Regions from separate parts of the Rhodococcus sp. BP-349 genome, predicted to be linked through region 1. Evidence: predicted binding sites of a transcription regulator. Region 1 holds the regulator's gene; the other holds the start of a gene.
The links. The regulator LexA, encoded in region 1, represses DNA repair genes until DNA is damaged. The targets are predictions, from matches to a motif close to CGAACANNTGTTCG.
Positions count from the first base shown of each region.

Region 1 (7,977 bases):
TCGTCGCGGCCACGGGCCTCGACGACGTCGCCGCCGGGACGCTGGTCATGGTGGACGGCACCACCGGCCGCATCGAGATCGAGCCGGACCCGTCCACGGCACGCTCAGCTGTCGAGGAATCGGCCACTCATCTGGCCGAGGTCGCCGACTGGAGCGGACCGGGCCGGACGTCCGACGGTCACCGCGTCGACATCCTCGCGAACGTGCAGGACGGTGCCGGCGCTCGCGCAGCCCGGTCGACCGCGGCCGACGGCGTCGGACTCTTCCGCACCGAACTCAGCTTCCTCGACCGGGACGTCGAGCCGACCGTCGACGAGCAGGCCTCGATCTACGCCGAGGTGCTCACCGCGTTCGAGGGCACCAAGGTGGTCGTCCGCACGCTCGACGCCGGCTCGGACAAGCCGCTGCGCTTCGCGAGCCACGCCGACGAGTCCAATCCGGCCCTCGGTGTGCGCGGCATCCGTATCGCCGAGGGCAATCGCGGCATCCTGCATCGCCAGCTCGACGCCATCGCCGCCGCCGCGGCCTCCACCGAGTCGTCCCCGTGGGTGATGGCCCCGATGATCGCCACGTCCGCCGAGGCGCAGGCCTTCGCCGCCGACGTCCGCGAGCGTGGACTCACGCCCGGCGTCATGATCGAGGTACCAGCGGCAGCTCTGCTCGCGGACCGCATCCTCGATCACGTCGACTTCCTGTCCATCGGCACCAACGACCTGGCGCAGTACACGATGGCGGCCGACCGCATGTCCGCCGATCTGGCCGCACTGACAGATCCGTGGCAGCCCGCCGTGCTGACGCTCGTCGCCCACGCGGCGAAGGCCGGCGCAGCGGTGAACAAGCCGGTCGGAGTCTGCGGAGAGGCCGCCGCGGACCCGTTGTTGGCCTGCGTCCTCGTCGGCTTCGGCGTCACGTCGCTCTCGGCTGCGTCGGCCGCCGTGGCCGGTGTCGGCGCGAAGCTCGGCACCGTGACGCTGGAGCAGTGCAAGGCTGCGGCCGAGGCCGTGCTCTCCACCTCCAGCCCGGCCGAAGCACGCGAGGTGGCCGCCGGCCTGCTCGGGTGACGCGCTCCCGCCCTCCGACCGTCCTCCGACCGGCCTCCGGCCTCCGGCCTTCCCGCATGACATCATGTCCGCCGTGACGACAACTCGATCCAGGCAGTTCTTCCCTCGCTGGTCCGTGCACGGCGACGGTCGCACCGTGGCCCCCGACGCGGTCGTCGCTCCCGACGAACGGCTCTCGTGGCCGCGCACGGTGGGTATCGGCATGCAGCACGTCGTCGCGATGTTCGGCGCCACGCTGCTGGTGCCGACCATCACCGGGTTCCCGGTCACGACGACGCTGTTCTTCTCGGGTCTGGGCACAGCGATATTCCTGCTCGCCACGCGTGGCCGGGTCCCGAGCTACCTGGGCTCGTCCTTCGCCTTCATCGCACCGTTGGCAGCCACGGCGGGCGACGGCCCCGCAGCGCAGCTCGGGGCAGTGCTCGTGGTCGGCGCGGTGCTGTTCCTCGTCGGTCTGCTCGTCCGGCTCGCGGGAAGTCGTGTCCTCGACGCCGTCATGCCGCCGCTGGTGACGGGCGCGATCGTGGCGCTCATCGGTCTCAATCTCGCGTCCACAGCCGCGACCTCCTACGAGGCTCAGCCGTTGGTGGCGACGGTGACCCTCGTGGTGGTCCTGCTGGTCACCGTTGCGGTGCCGGGCCTGATCGGTCGCCTCGGCATCCTGGTCGGCGTCGTCGTGGGGTGGGTGTTCGGTGCGGTGTCCGGCGCCCTGGATCCCGTGCGTGTCGACGCACTCGGCAGCGCATCGTGGATCGGACTGCCCGAGTTCACGGGCCCCTCGTTCCAGCTCTCCGTCATTCTCGTCGCTCTACCCGTCGTGGTGGTGCTCGTCGCCGAGAACGTCGGGCACGTCAAGGCGGTCGCGGCGATGACAGGTCGATCGCTCGACGACGTCGCGGGTGACGCCCTCATGGCGGACGGCGCGGCGACGGTGCTCGCCGGCGCCGGCGGTGGTTCGGGCACCACGACGTACGCGGAGAACATCGGCGTCATGGCCGCCACCCGCGTGTACTCCACCGCTGCCTACTGGGTCGCCGCCGCGACAGCGCTGGTGCTCTCGTTCTCGCCGAAGTTCGGCGCCTTGATCTTCACGGTCCCGAGCGGCGTCATCGGCGGCGCGACGCTGGTGCTCTACGGCCTCATCGGCCTGCTCGGCGTGCGCATCTGGCAGGAAGCGGGGATCGACTTCACCAAGCCGCTCAACCTCATGGTCGCAGCCGCCGCGCTCGTCGCCGGTGTCGGTGACCTGACGCTGACCATCGGATCCGTCGAACTCGGCGGCATCGTGTGGGGCTCGGTCGGCATCCTGATCGCGTATCCGGTGCTGCGCGCACTGTCGGAGCACCGACGAGACTGAACGGTCTGTGTCACGCTGAGGTGGTGAGTCACCCACCTCTCGACCCGATGCGACCCGTGCGCCTCGCGCCCGACGAGTGGCCGTCGACGCCGGCGTGGAAGGTGCCGGCGCTCATGGCTGTCTCGGCTGTAGCAGCCGCCTCGACGCTCGCGCTGCCGAACACTGCTGCTCGTGCGTCCGTTGCGGCTGTTGCCCTGATCGTTGCTGTGGTTCTCGCTGTTGCGTCGACGAGGCGGACCGTGCGCGAGAGCGGCGACCAGCGCATCTCCTGGTTGCGCGGCCCCGCGGTGCGTCGCCGTGACGTCGACCTGCTTCACAGCTGCAGTGGGTCTGCTCTGTTCGTCGGGGCCTTGGCGCTGAATGCCGTTCCGGGTTGGTACTGGTGGGTGACCGCGGCGCTCGTCGTCTGGGTTCTGCCGCCCCTCGTTCTGCAGGCTCGGCACAACCGCCGGATCTAGGCTGGCTCCGTGCCGCATGCCCTCGTCTCGACCCGACACGTCGATGCGGAAACGGTGATCGAGCGGAGCCGCTTCCTCGCCCGCGTGGTCAGCGTCCACACCGAGTCCGAGGCGCTCGACGTGGTCGCTGCGGTGTCGGCAGAGTTTCCCGATGCGGGCCACCACTGCTGGGCTTTCGTCGTCGGCGCAGATCAGGAGCTCCGTCGTCAGCGCGCATCGGACGACGGCGAACCTGGCGGTACGGCAGGCGTTCCGATGCTCGGCGTGCTGACCGGCCGCGACCTGGTCGACGTGGTGGCCGTCGTCAGTCGGTGGTTCGGGGGCGTCAAGCTCGGCGCCGGTGGACTGGTGCGCGCCTACTCGGGCGCGGTGAGTGCGGCGCTCGACCGCGCGGAGGTCGGTGAGCTCGTGCGCGTCGACGTCCTGGAGATGGCCCTGCCACATGCCGTTGCCGGCCGGGTGGAGGGCGTTCTGCGAGTGCACGGATTCGCCGTCGACGACGTGACCTACGGGTCGGACGTGCGGCTCCGGGTGATCGGCGACGGTGCCCGCCTCGACGGTGTCCTCGCATCGGCGACCAGCGGCAGTGTGATCGCCGAGCGCGTCGGGCACCGGTGGGTGCTCGGGCTCTGAGACGGCCGGGTGTGCTGAGCCGCGGATGCCGCGGCTCAGCACACCCGATTCGAGTCAGTGACGTCGTGTCAGCTGCGCGGGCGGAATGACGCCGGGGTAATAGAAGTAGTGGTGAGGCGACTCGACGAGATCGGATGAACGGATACCTGCCACTTCCCAGACATCGACCGGCCCGCCGGTGTTGTTCATCCGGACGAACCGGTGACACTCCCACTCGTCCCGCGCCAGAAAGCACCCCTGCTGCTCGGGCTCATTGCTGCCTGCGATGCCCCGTGCCGCACCCATGCGCTGCCAGTCCAGCCCGAACCGCGAGATCGAGTCGCGGTTGCGTGACGATGAGACATGGAAGTGGAGCGGCATCGCGCAGAGGTTACGGAGCCGATCGCGGACGGGCCAGGCGATATCGGGCTGACGCCGAGGTCACCGAACGCGCTCGCACTGGTCATCGACCCGGAATGGACAGGGTTCTACTGTCGAAGGAGATCCGCAGTACGTCTGACGAGGAGAACCATGAAGCGCACGTTGTTCGAGGCCGAGCACGACCTTTTCCGCAGCTCGTACAAGAAGTTTCTCGAGCAGCATGTCGCGCCGCACCATGCCGAGTGGGAGACGCAGAACATCGTCGACCGCGGCGTGTGGGTCGAGGCCGGCAAGCAGGGCTTCCTGGGCATGGCAGTGCCGGAGGAGTTCGGCGGCGGCGGAGTCAAGGACTTCCGCTACAACGCCATCGTCACCGAGGAGACCACGGCCGGCGGGTACAGCGGCATCGGGTTCACGCTGCACAACGATGTCGTCGCTCCGTACCTGATCGAGCTGACCAACGACGAGCAGAAGCAGCGCTGGCTGCCCGGCTTCTGCTCCGGCGAGCTGATCACCGCGATCGCGATGACCGAACCCGGTACGGGCAGCGACCTGCAGGGCATCAAGACCAAGGCCGTCCGGGACGGTGACGACTGGGTGCTCAACGGCTCCAAGACGTTCATCACCAACGGCATCAACGCCGACATCATCATCGTGGTGGCGTGCACCGATCCGGAGAAGGGCGCGCAGGGCTTCAGCCTGTTCGTCGTCGAGCGCGACATGCCCGGATTCGAGCGCGGCCGCAACCTCGACAAGATCGGTATGAAGGCGCAGGACACCGCGGAGCTCAGCTTCACCGACGTTCGCATTCCCGCCGCCAACATGCTCGGCGAGGAGGGCATGGGCTTCATCTACCTGATGCAGAACCTGCCGCAGGAGCGTCTGTCGATCGCCGTCGTCGCGGCCGCCGCGATGGAGTCGGCGCTGGCGATGACCATTCAGTACTGCAAGGACCGCAAGGCCTTCGGTAAGCCGATCGGCAAGTTCCAGAACACACGCTTCGTGCTCGCCGAGTGCGCGACCGAGACGACTGCCGTCCGCATCATGGTGGACAAGTACATCGAGCAGCTCAACGCGAACGAGCTGTCGGTGCAGGAAGCCGCCATGGCCAAGTGGTGGACCACCGAGAACCAGGTCAAGCTCATCGACCGGTGCCTGCAGCTGCACGGTGGCTACGGCTACATGAAGGAGTACCCGATCGCCAAGGCGTACATGGACTCTCGCGTGCAGACCATCTACGGCGGTACGACGGAGATCATGAAGGAGATCATCGGCCGCGGGCTGGATCTGTAACCACACCGAACACGACGAAGCCGGCGCTGGATGTCCAGCGCCGGCTTTCGTCTGTCGTGGATCAGAGCTTGCGCATCACCGTGACGACCTTGCCCAGGACCACGGCGTCGTTACCGGGAATGGGTTCGAACAGGTCGTTGTGGGGGAGCAGCCACACGTCGCCACCGGTGCGCTTGAACGTCTTGACCGTGGCTTCGCCGTCGATCATGGCGGCAACGATGTCGCCGTTGTCCGCAACGTTCTGCTGGCGGACCACGACCCAGTCTCCGTCGCAGATCGCGGCGTCGATCATCGACTCACCGACGACGCGGAGAAGGAACAGCGAGCCGGACCCGACGAGCTCGCGCGGAAGCGGGAACACGTCCTCGACGGCCTGCTCCGCGAGGATGGGACCACCCGCGGCGATGCGCCCCAGGACGGGGACGAAAGTCGGCGCGGGCAGGCGATCGTCGTCCGACGACGGTGCGTCCGCGCTGTCGAGGTGATTCGTGGTATCCGCGGCGACGAGGTCGTCCTGCGCGACGGCGGAGACCTCTTCGGGGCGCCCGTTCTCGCCCGGCAGACGTACGTCGACGGCGCGGGGACGGTTGGGGTCGCGGCGCAGGAATCCCTTGCGCTCGAGGGTGCGCAGCTGGTGCGCGACCGACGAGGTGGACGTCAACCCGACGGCGTCACCGATCTCCCGGATGCTCGGGGGATAGCCGCGCTCGACCACCGACGCACGGATCACCTCGAGCACTCGCCGCTGACGTTCGGTGAGACCGGACTCGGTGTCGGCGGTCGTGGCCGAGCCGGTCGCTGACGCGCGCCCGCCGACCGTGCCGGATGAGCTGTCGTCCTTCATCGAGATACCTCCATCGGTAGCAGTGGACGTGGGGCAGGTGGTGCTGGTGTCACGTCCGTTGTGCGTGTGTCGAACCTAAACCGAAACGGGACTCGGATCAAACACCTGTTCGAAGCGTGTCGCGTGTTCGATGCACTTTGTCGGACCGGACTGCTATACATCGAACATGCGTTCATTCGAACGCGTGGGCGAATGTGTTGTTCGAACACCTCGGTGCATCGGCGACGCGGACGGCCACCGGCTATCCACGAGGAGTGGTTGCAATGACTCGAAGTGACCTGCTGACTGTCGGCACCGCACGTTCCATCGACATGCACGCACCCGGCCGCACACGCTGGACCTGCGACGACGATTCCTACTGGGGTGTGACCGACCGCGCGGCCGGGTCCACGATGACCGACCTCCGCGAGCGCACGACGGTCCGTCGCAGCCCCGCTCCGCGTGATTCCCGCCGGCCCGACGGCGGCGCCGTCGACTACCGTCGCCGCTCGAACGGTGTCTCGCAGGTCGAACACCGCACTCGTCGTGGACACGGATTCGCGACGTCCGTCGCTGTGGCGCTGATCACAGCTGTGTCCGCTCTGGGGCTGGTGGGACTGGCGAACATGCGCTCCGCCGCCGTTCCGGCACAGCCGTCCGTCTCGCAGCAGGCGGAGATGGGCGTCGTCGCCGGACGCTGACACCGACCGGGCACGTCCCCGGGGCCGACGGAGCCCGCCCCGGTACGCTGGACACACCGAGAGCCGCCGTGGCGCTCGGGAATTGCCCGAGCCATCGAGGGGTCTCTGTCCGATGCACTGCCCGTTCTGCCGCCACCCCGACTCACGCGTCGTCGATTCGCGGGAAGCGGAAGAGGGCCAGGCGATCCGGCGACGGCGTTCCTGCCCCGAGTGCGGTCGACGGTTCACCACGGTGGAGACAGCGGTGCTGTCCGTCGTGAAGCGCAGTGGTGTCAGTGAGCCCTTCAGCCGCGAGAAGGTGGTCAAGGGAGTCCGCCGGGCCTGCCAGGGCCGCCAGGTCGACAACGACGCGCTCGTTCTGCTCGCCCAGCAGGTCGAGGACACGGTACGGGCTTCCGGGTCGGCCGAGATTCCCAGCAACGAGGTCGGACTCGCCATCCTCGGGCCACTGCGCGATCTCGACGAGGTGGCCTATCTCCGGTTCGCCTCCGTCTATCGTTCGTTCAGCAGTGCGGACGACTTCGAACGCGAGATCGAGGACCTTCGTCGCCATCGTGCCGAGCACGATGACACCCCCGCCGAGGACGCGGAGCCCGCTGCTCAGCGGTGAGTCACCGTCGCACTGTGCGTCGGACGTCGTCGATCGCCTTGCGCACCCGCTTCTCGCTCACGGGGTACAGCGTTCCGAGGGTCTGAGCGAACAAGTTCACCCTCAGCTCCTCGATCATCCAGGCGATCTCCCGCACGGCATCGCTGCGGCCCACCGAGTCCGGTACCGACCCGAGCAGGGCGTCGTAGTCCGCGTAGACGCGGTCCAGCACGTCCATCCCCGCCGCGTCGCGGCGAGCGCTGGACGGGAATGCGCGTAGTCGGCGTTCGGCTGCGTCGAGATAGCGCGGCAGATGCGGCAGGTGCGCTTCGCCGGTCTCGAAGACGTACCCCGGAAAGATCAGCCCGTCCAGCTGCTGGCGCACGTCGTCCGCGGCGTCACCGGTCGCGTCGTCGAGCGCGAGGCGGACCCTTGTCGCGGCACCGAGAGACGGCTCCGCCGTGCGGAGCACCGCGGCCGTCCGGCCGGCGAGTTCACCCCGAACCGCCTTCTCCAGCGCCGCGTACGCCTCGGGCGTGGACACCGGGCCGCCGTGCTTCATCATCAGCTCGTCGGCGGCGAGGGTGCGGCAGTCCTCGACGAACGCCTCGATGCTCCCGTGGGGATTCTGACCCAGCGCCAGCCGCTGCGCCGGGGAGCGTCCGGTCAGCAGGTTCTTCGTCGACAACGGCATCGCGTCGA
Region 1 is NZ_JABUDR010000003.1:831,756-839,732, forward strand. It holds gene ptsP (phosphoenolpyruvate--protein phosphotransferase) at 1-1,061, shown strand, start outside; gene HQ325_RS20280 (solute carrier family 23 protein) at 1,135-2,418, shown strand; gene HQ325_RS20285 (hypothetical protein) at 2,442-2,876, shown strand; gene HQ325_RS20290 (YigZ family protein) at 2,886-3,509, shown strand; gene HQ325_RS20295 (hypothetical protein) at 3,564-3,869, opposite strand; gene HQ325_RS20300 (acyl-CoA dehydrogenase family protein) at 4,020-5,162, shown strand; gene lexA (transcriptional repressor LexA) at 5,224-6,006, opposite strand; gene HQ325_RS20310 (hypothetical protein) at 6,270-6,686, shown strand; gene nrdR (transcriptional regulator NrdR) at 6,799-7,296, shown strand; gene hrpA (ATP-dependent RNA helicase HrpA) at 7,298-7,977, opposite strand, start outside.

Region 2 (7,977 bases), on a different contig from region 1:
CCATGTACCGAGCGAAGGCCGCGGGCCGCAACACCGTGGTGGTCTACGCGGACTGACGTCCGCACCGGTTTGCCGTCCGCCCCCTCGGGTAGCTCGCACACGAGCCATCACCAGGGCGTAGTTCAGGAGTCGAACCGCCGGGGCGGCACCGGGCTTGTCGGCAGGTGGATCAGCTCCGACGATCCGATGTCCGCCGGCGCGACGTTCTGCGCGGCGATGATCGCGGCGGCATGCTCGCTGTCCGTGGTGCCGTGCGCCCGCGCCAGGCGGGACAGCCGAGTGCGTGCCGCCGCCGTGGAGTCGTCGAAGAACTCGGCCAGCACACCGGTCGCCCCCGAGATGGTGGCGGCGCCGCTGAGCACCGTCTGCACGGCAGCCGACGCGTCGACGCGGCGCATCTCCGACGCTCCGGTGGTGAGAGCCAGCGCCGTCAGGTCGGCGAGCATCTGTCCCACCTCGTCAGGACGCTGCCCTCCCCACGGCTCGGCGGTGTAGACGGCGAGCGCGCCGAGTCCGACGCCCAGCGCGACGACCGGATACGCCCGCACTGCGCCCACGCCGCTCTCCTCGGCCAGTGCGCGGTACTGCTCCCAGCGGCTGCTTCCCGCCGCCGAGGCGTCGCCGATCATGGCCACGGCCGATTCCTGTGCACTGGTGCGGACGGGGCCGGACGTGAACAGCCGCTCGTCGGCGGCCGCGCTGCCGACAGTGGCGGTGGCCACGGCGTGCAGGGCATCGCCGTCCAGCAGGGAGATGACGGCGATGTGTGCGTCGAAGCCGGTGCGCGCTGTGGTCGCGATGCGCTCGAGGAGGGCGGGCAGGTCGAAGCGAGTGACCAGCGTGGCGGTGATGTCGGCGAGGGCGAGCCGAGTGGGCGTCGTGTTCACCGGGGACCTCCGTTGTCTCGTTCGTCTCTCATGCTGATACGACGGGCCACGACGTCGGCGGCGACTTCGGTGACGCTGCGCCCCCGCGCGAAGGCGTGCGCGCGCAGACGATCCATCGCCACATCGGTGGTCACGGCCAGTTGCACCGCGATCATGCCCGCCGCCACGTAGACGTCGGCGCGGCTGTACGGTCCGGCGCCCTCGATGGCGGCGACATCCTCCGATGCCGGCGCATCCTCCGGGGTCGCCGCCGTGTCGTCGGTGCCGTCCGGGTTCACGTAGTGCCCGAGCACCGTACGCGCGATGGCCACGGCGCACATGCGCGCCGCGTCGTGCTCGACGTCGGTCAGATCCACGGGCGTCGAGCGGTAGAGCTCCAGGACCCCGAACGACGAGGCGCCACCCAGCAGCGGATAGGCATACATCCCGCGAGCTCCCAGAGTGGCCGCGCCCTGCCCGAAGATGGGCCAGCGGGCCGCGGAATCGGGCGAGCGAATGTCGCCCACGCGCACCGGTTCCGCCGTGCGGTGCGCGTCCAGACACGGACCCTCGCCGACGGTGAACTGCAGTTCGTCGAGCTGCTGCGAGAGCGAGTCGGTGGCGAAGACGAGCTCACGCACATCGTGCGAGGTACCGAGAAGCGCGACCGCGGCACCGTCCACACCCGTCAGCCGGACCGACGTCTCGGTGACGTATCGGATGCCGGTGAACGACGAGTCGTTGTCACGAGAGGAACCACGACGTTCGTCGTCGCGGGTGGGGTCGTCGGGCACGGAATCCACGAGCGAACCTCCTCAGGACGCACTGTGCGCCTCGACACCCAGTGTCCCACGCGACGTGTGCAGGACGCGGAATGCGCCTCCTACTTTCCTGTCCCGCTGCGCAGCAGCTACTTGCCTATCCCGCTGCGCAGAAGCTTCCAGGGCACGGCCGCGGACTCGAGCTGCACCGCGAGGCTCATCTTGGAGGTGCCGTCGACGCGCTCCTCGAAGCGGATGGGCACTTCGGCGATGCGGAGACCGTGCTTGACGACGCGGTAGTTCATCTCCACCTGGAAGGCGTAGCCGTTGCTGCCGACGGACGCGACGTCGATGGTGCGGAGTGTCGACGCGCGCCACGCCTTGAAGCCGGCCGTCGCGTCCTTGACCTTCAGCCGCAGGATGCCGTTGACGTAGAGGTTGGCCCACTTCGACAGCGCCTTGCGGTGCCACGGCCAGTCCTCGGCCACCGCGCCGCCGGAGACGTAGCGTGATCCGAGCACCACGGCGGCGTCCGACTCCTGGAGACGCTGCACCATGCGCGGGACGGCCTCGCACGGGTGCGAGAGATCCGCGTCCATCTGCACGACGATGTCGGCCCCCTCCTCCAACGCGCGCAGGATGCCCGCCACGTAGGCGCGGCCCAGCCCGTCCTTGGTGGTGCGATGCAGAACACTCACCGGGATGGCGGCGGAGGTGGTGAGCTCGTCCGCCACGTCGCCCGTCCCGTCCGGCGATCCGTCGTCGACCACGAGGACGCCGAGGTTCTTCATCTGCAGGTCGGTGAGCATTCCGACCAGCTTGGGAAGATTCTCGCGCTCGTTGTACGTGGGTACGACGACGGTGATGCGGGGCTCAGCGGAGGCTTCGGACACTGTGGAATGGTGATGGATCGGCCCGAAGATCGCAAGAACCGGACATACCGCGTCGCTCAGCGGTGCGGGGCCATGGCCAGCAGCCCCGCCGAGACCGCCGACGCGGCGACGCACCACACCATGACGGGCGGTGCGCCGGCCAGCATCAGTCCCACCGTCGTCGCCAGGAGAAGAACGGCGAGGGCGGCTGCGGTGCGAGCATCGAGTCGCCTGGTCATCGTCGGCGTACCCCCGTATGTCCACGCGTGATCTGATCGGGGTCGGCCACCGCACGACCCGTGACCACTCGGTCCTCGCACGACGTCTCTCCCCCACCGACCTCACCGACGAAGCCCCCGACCGCTGCACCGACCGCGACACCGAGTGGTCCTCCCGCCGCACCCAGCATGCCGCCCACACTCGCGCCGCTCAGCGCACCGGACAGCATCCCCGACGAGCATTCGTCCACGACGACCTCCAGCGACTCGGCGACACCGCGCACCGGGTCCGGCACCTCGGCAGCCTCGGCGGTCCCCGCCCCTGCCACCACGAGCACCCCACCGGTGACCACTCCCATGACCCACTGACCGAACCTCACGTCTCCCCCGTCCTGTGGCGACCCCGTGCCGCTCACCTGGTCCAGAGAAGCAGCCCGACTGCAGCGACACCATGACGTGGACGCACCACTTGTGTTGCCCTACATGGCCGCACGCTCGACTGCGGCGGGGGAGCGCAGCCAGGTGGGCAGTCCAGCGAAGGACGTCGATGAGTCGCATCGCATCCCACGGCGCGAAGCCCGTCGCGTCGTTGTCGAAGTGGCCGTACACGTCTCGCCACGCGGTACGCCACTCCACGAGCGTTCGGCCCGCGTGCGTGCATGTAGGCAGTTCGAACACATGGTCGATTCTTGTCGGTGGGCCGAGGTACCGTGAGGCATGTTTTCGGGGGGAAACGCGGGGAATGGTCGTCGTGACGACGGCTCCCTCGGCGACCCCGTTCTCGCTCAGCTCGTCGCCACGCAGGAAGAGCTGACGCGGCGCATCGCGGCCTACGACACTCAGCACCTCGGGACCGCGGACCGTCTCGCCCTTCTGGTGCGGGACGAGAAGGTGACGCGGTCGCGGCAGGCGCAGGCGCACGTGTGGCTGGCCGAGCTCGTCCAGCAGCGCGGCTTCGAGGAGACCGGAGCGCACAACGCCGGTGCACTGGCTCAACTCCTCACCATCGACCCCGCAGCCGCCGTCGCTCGTCTGTCCGTGGCCGCCCAGCTCGGCAACAGGACCACCCTGCTCGGCGACGTCATGAAACCCGAGCTGCCCGCCACCGCCGCGGCGCTGCGCGAGGGTGCCATCGACCCGGCGCACGTGACGGTCATCCGGACGTTCGACAAGAACCTCCCCGCCGCCGTGGATGCCGACACCCGCGCCCACGCGGAGCGCCACCTGGCCGACGCGGCGCGCGAGGTGCGTCCCGCGGAGCTCACCGCGCTCGCCGAGCGCATCACCGCGCACATCGTCGAGGAAGGGGAGTTCGAGCTCCCGCCGGAGCGCGTCCGCAAGCGCGGCATCTTCATGGGCAAGCAGGACAGCGACGGCATGCTCAGCGGCAGGTTCGTGCTCGATCCCGAGACCGCGGCGTACGTCGACGCCTACAACAGCACGTACGCGGCGCCCGGAGTGGGCAATCCCGAGGACACACGCGCGCCCGTCATCGCAGTCGAACCGGACGACGAGACGCGCGGACGCGACACCCGGACCACACCGCAACGCAGACACGATGCCCTGAAGCTACTGCTGCGCGACACACTGTCCTCCGACGATCTCGGCAAGCACCGTGGTGTGCCGGTCAAGGTCATCATCGTCGCCCGGCTCGAGGATCTGATCCGGGGCACCGGGCTGGCCACCACCGCAACAGGTTCCACCATGCCGATCCGCGACGTCATCCGCATGGGATCGCACGCCGACCACTACCTCGCAGTCTTCGGCGACGACGACGGCAGACCACTGCACTTCGGCCGCACCCGCCGCATCGCCAGTGAGGACCAGCGCCTCGTCCTCATGGCCACAGACCGCGGATGCACAGCACCGGGATGCGATCGCCCCGCCGTCGCCACGCAGGCGCACCACATCCACGAGTGGCAGGACGGCGGGCCCACAGACATCGAGTCGCTCACCTTCGTGTGCGACATGCACCACCCGATGGTCCATGACGGGGCACTCGGATGGTCCACCAGCACAGCGCCACCAGGCCATCCTTACGCCGGGCGCACTCTGTGGCACCCGCCTGCCCTCATCGACCCGTCGAGGGCGGGCCGAGTGAACCACTACCACCACCCACAGGACTGTCTGTGGGAGGACGACGAGCCGGCGGCCTGAGTCATCTCGATGAGCCGCAACGCATCCCACGGCGCGTAGCCCTTGGCGTCGTTGTCGAAGTAGACGTACACGTCTCGCTTCGCGGCTCGCCACTCACCGATGCGCTCGGCCCACCGGCCGAGCGCCTCGTCGGAGTACCCACTCGCGTAGAGCTCCGTGTCGCCGTGCAACCGGACGTAGACCACGTCGCTGGTCACCTCGGTGAGCATCGGGAATTTCCCGGCATAGTAGGCAACGACGCACCCGATGCCCTGTGCCCGCATCAGCTCGTACGCCTCCGCTGAGTCGAAGCTCGGATGCCGCACCTCGAGACAGTGTCGCAGCGGCCGGTCCTCGTCGACGTCCAGGAACACGCGGTCGTCGGCGAGCTTGTCGTCGTGCTTCTCCCCCAGCCGAGCGGCCTCCGTTGTCGACCGCGGCAGCAGCGCGAAGAAGTCCGCCATCCTCGTGGCGTCGAAACGGAACGTGGCCGGCAGCTGCCACAGGATCGGGCCGAGCCGCGGGCCCAACGCCAGAACACCCGACGCGAAGAAGTTGCCCAGCGCGGCGTCCACCCCGGCCAGCTTCTTCATGTGCGTGACGAAGCGCGGCCCCTTCACCGCGAACACGAAGCCCTCGGGTGTCTCTGCGCGCCAACGCTGGTAACTCGACGGCCGCTGCAGGGAGTAGAACGAGCCGTTGATCTCGATGGAGGTCAAGGCCCGCGAGGCGTACTCCAGCTCGCGCCGCTGCGCCAGCCCCGCGGGATAGAAGTCGCCCCGCCAACCCGCATACCGCCAGCCGGAGATGCCGATGCGCAGTTCCATCGACTACCTCCGTCCTCTCGGCCTTTGTCAGCAGATACCCGCACGCCGGGCTGTGACACATGGGGCCTGGTGCGATCACGGTCGCGGTGGCCAGGCGGCCCAGCCGTCAGGCAGTGCACGGAGAATGGGATCCGCAGCGTCGAGACGCGCTGCGGGCACACCCGCGGAGGGGGATCCGCCCGAGTTTCGGCCGTTGGGATAGGTGAATGCGTACTCGCTCGACGGCTGCTGCCCGTGTCCGACACGTTCTCGGTAGTTGCCGGTGACCACTGCGAAGACCTGCCGCTCGAATCTGTCTGCTTCTGTCTGCCACGTCGAGTCGCACGCGTCGCACCCGCAGCTCGGGAAGGAGAAGTCGTGCAGCAGACCTGCATGCATGCCGATGCCGGGGTAGGACGTGAAGATCAGTGTCAGTGTCGCGCAGTCGGAATCGCTCGGTCGGATTCGAACAGCACGAGTCGTGTCGCGATGCGGGCGAACCAACTCCGCAATGGCCTCAGGACCCTCGTCGATCTCGACGTCGTAGGTTTCGCGTATGTGCTCGATGAGGGCATCGGCAACGGCATGAAGGGGTGCATAGCGTTCGGGGTGTTCGGTCACGGAATAGGCACTCTCCGGCGGAGAGTCGGCCCACAGATTCCCGTACTCGATGACCCGACCGTCGGAGTCGCGGAACACCGGTTCCTCGATCGTGGGGCGTACGTACGAACTCACGTCAGTCATCCTCTCTCGCTGCGAGCAGTCCTATCGGTGCTACCGCCCGGTCGGTGCGGGGATCGCGCCATACTGCTTCCCCGTCGACGACCGTCGGCCACAGCAGACGCTTCTCCTCGACGGGCCACTCGACCCACGGCGGGTACCCCGCGAGTTCGGTCTGCACGATGTCAGCGATGACCACGGTCGCCTCCGCGAGGGACAGATCCATGTGCAGGTCAACTGTGTACCGCGCGATACCGAGCGTCCTCTCGTCGACGTTGCTCGCCTTCATTCGTGGGAGAGGGCCGCTTGAGTTCACGCCGAGTCCGACGACACCCGTCTCGTGGAGCGAGAGGGTCCACCGAAGTCGGTCGAGGTCCAGGTGCGCACCCGACCGGCGCCAGTGCAGGTCCGACCCCACCGCGACACACGCGTCGACCATCTGGGTGGGCGCACCCATTCCGGAGTCGGGGAGCAGCGGAAACGTCCATTCGTCGACGTATCCGAGATCGGGGCCCCACATCGGTCCAGTGTGGCAAGCATTCCGGTGCTCGAGAAACTGTTTTTCATGGTGCCGTCGACACCGTACGTTTCGGTGCATGGACGAGGTCGTGACCCGACGGAAGAACCAGCCACCGCCCCGTCATGTGGTCTTCGACGATCTCGTGCACCCGGGTCGCGACACCATACGACCGTGGTTGCACCTGCTCGACGACGAGTCACTTCCGCGCGTCATCGAGTCCGAGCCGCCGTCATTGGTCGTGTGGTCGTCGCTCTGGCCGGCGAGACCCGATGCTCTCATTCGATTCGACCTGGCCGACGATGGCGCTGGGACGAACCTCCGGTGGACCTTGCTTCTCGACCCACCGCGCCCGGACGACGACGCCGTTCGTGGCTTGCGCAAGCGCATCGACAGGCTGATCAATGGCAACCTCCGATTTACCTACGGGCAGTGACCGACCCAAGCAGTGGACGGGAGCGTGCGAGCCACCATGACGCCAGGAATCAGGGGCCGTCCAGCACCCGCTCGAGTGGCACGTTCGGGATCGTGATCCCCCGCGACGCGCCCAGGCCCGTGATCTGCAGCCAGATGGTGTCGGCGAGGAAGGCGGCGAACGTGTCCAGATCGACCGAATCTTCCTGTGCGCGCCACGTTCTCACGGCGCCGACGCAGCCGGAGATGAGGCTCGACACCCACGGTCCGACCAGGCGCAGGTCGTCGTCGCCCAGATGGGCGTCGACGAGGGCGAGGAAACCGCCGACGGCCACCTCGATCTTCTCGGCCACGCGGGCGATGGTGCTCTGCAGCGGCGACTCCGACGAGCCGGTGACGTTCTGCTCGATGACGTACGTCCAGGTCGGGTGGGCCACGACCCAGCGCACGTACGAGTCGACCACCCGTTGCACGACCGAGCGCGGCAGACCCTCGAGTGTCACCGACGCCGTCAGGGTGTGTTCCAGGTGCTCGCAGATCGTGCGCTGAATGGCGACGTCGAGGTCGGCTCGGTCGGCGAAGTAGCGGTAGATGCCGGTGCGATGAATGCGCGCCTCGTCGGCGATCTGCTGCGCCGTGACCCACTCACCTGCCTGCACGCCCCGCT
Region 2 is NZ_JABUDR010000001.1:480,288-488,264, reverse strand. It holds gene HQ325_RS02375 (diguanylate cyclase) at 1-56, shown strand, start outside; gene HQ325_RS02370 (GAF domain-containing protein) at 123-887, opposite strand; gene HQ325_RS02365 (GAF and ANTAR domain-containing protein) at 884-1,669, opposite strand; gene HQ325_RS02360 (polyprenol monophosphomannose synthase) at 1,777-2,520, opposite strand; gene HQ325_RS02355 (hypothetical protein) at 2,577-2,738, opposite strand; gene HQ325_RS02350 (hypothetical protein) at 2,735-3,097, opposite strand; gene HQ325_RS02345 (HNH endonuclease signature motif containing protein) at 3,435-4,874, shown strand; gene HQ325_RS02340 (DUF72 domain-containing protein) at 4,823-5,680, opposite strand; gene HQ325_RS02335 (DUF6226 family protein) at 5,756-6,394, opposite strand; gene HQ325_RS02330 (hypothetical protein) at 6,396-6,899, opposite strand; gene HQ325_RS02325 (SRPBCC domain-containing protein) at 6,976-7,332, shown strand; gene HQ325_RS02320 (TetR/AcrR family transcriptional regulator) at 7,382-7,977, opposite strand, start outside.
Region 2: HQ325_RS02345 (HNH endonuclease signature motif containing protein) is a predicted target of LexA. The motif match lies at 3,389-3,402, and genes of this name have one in related genera.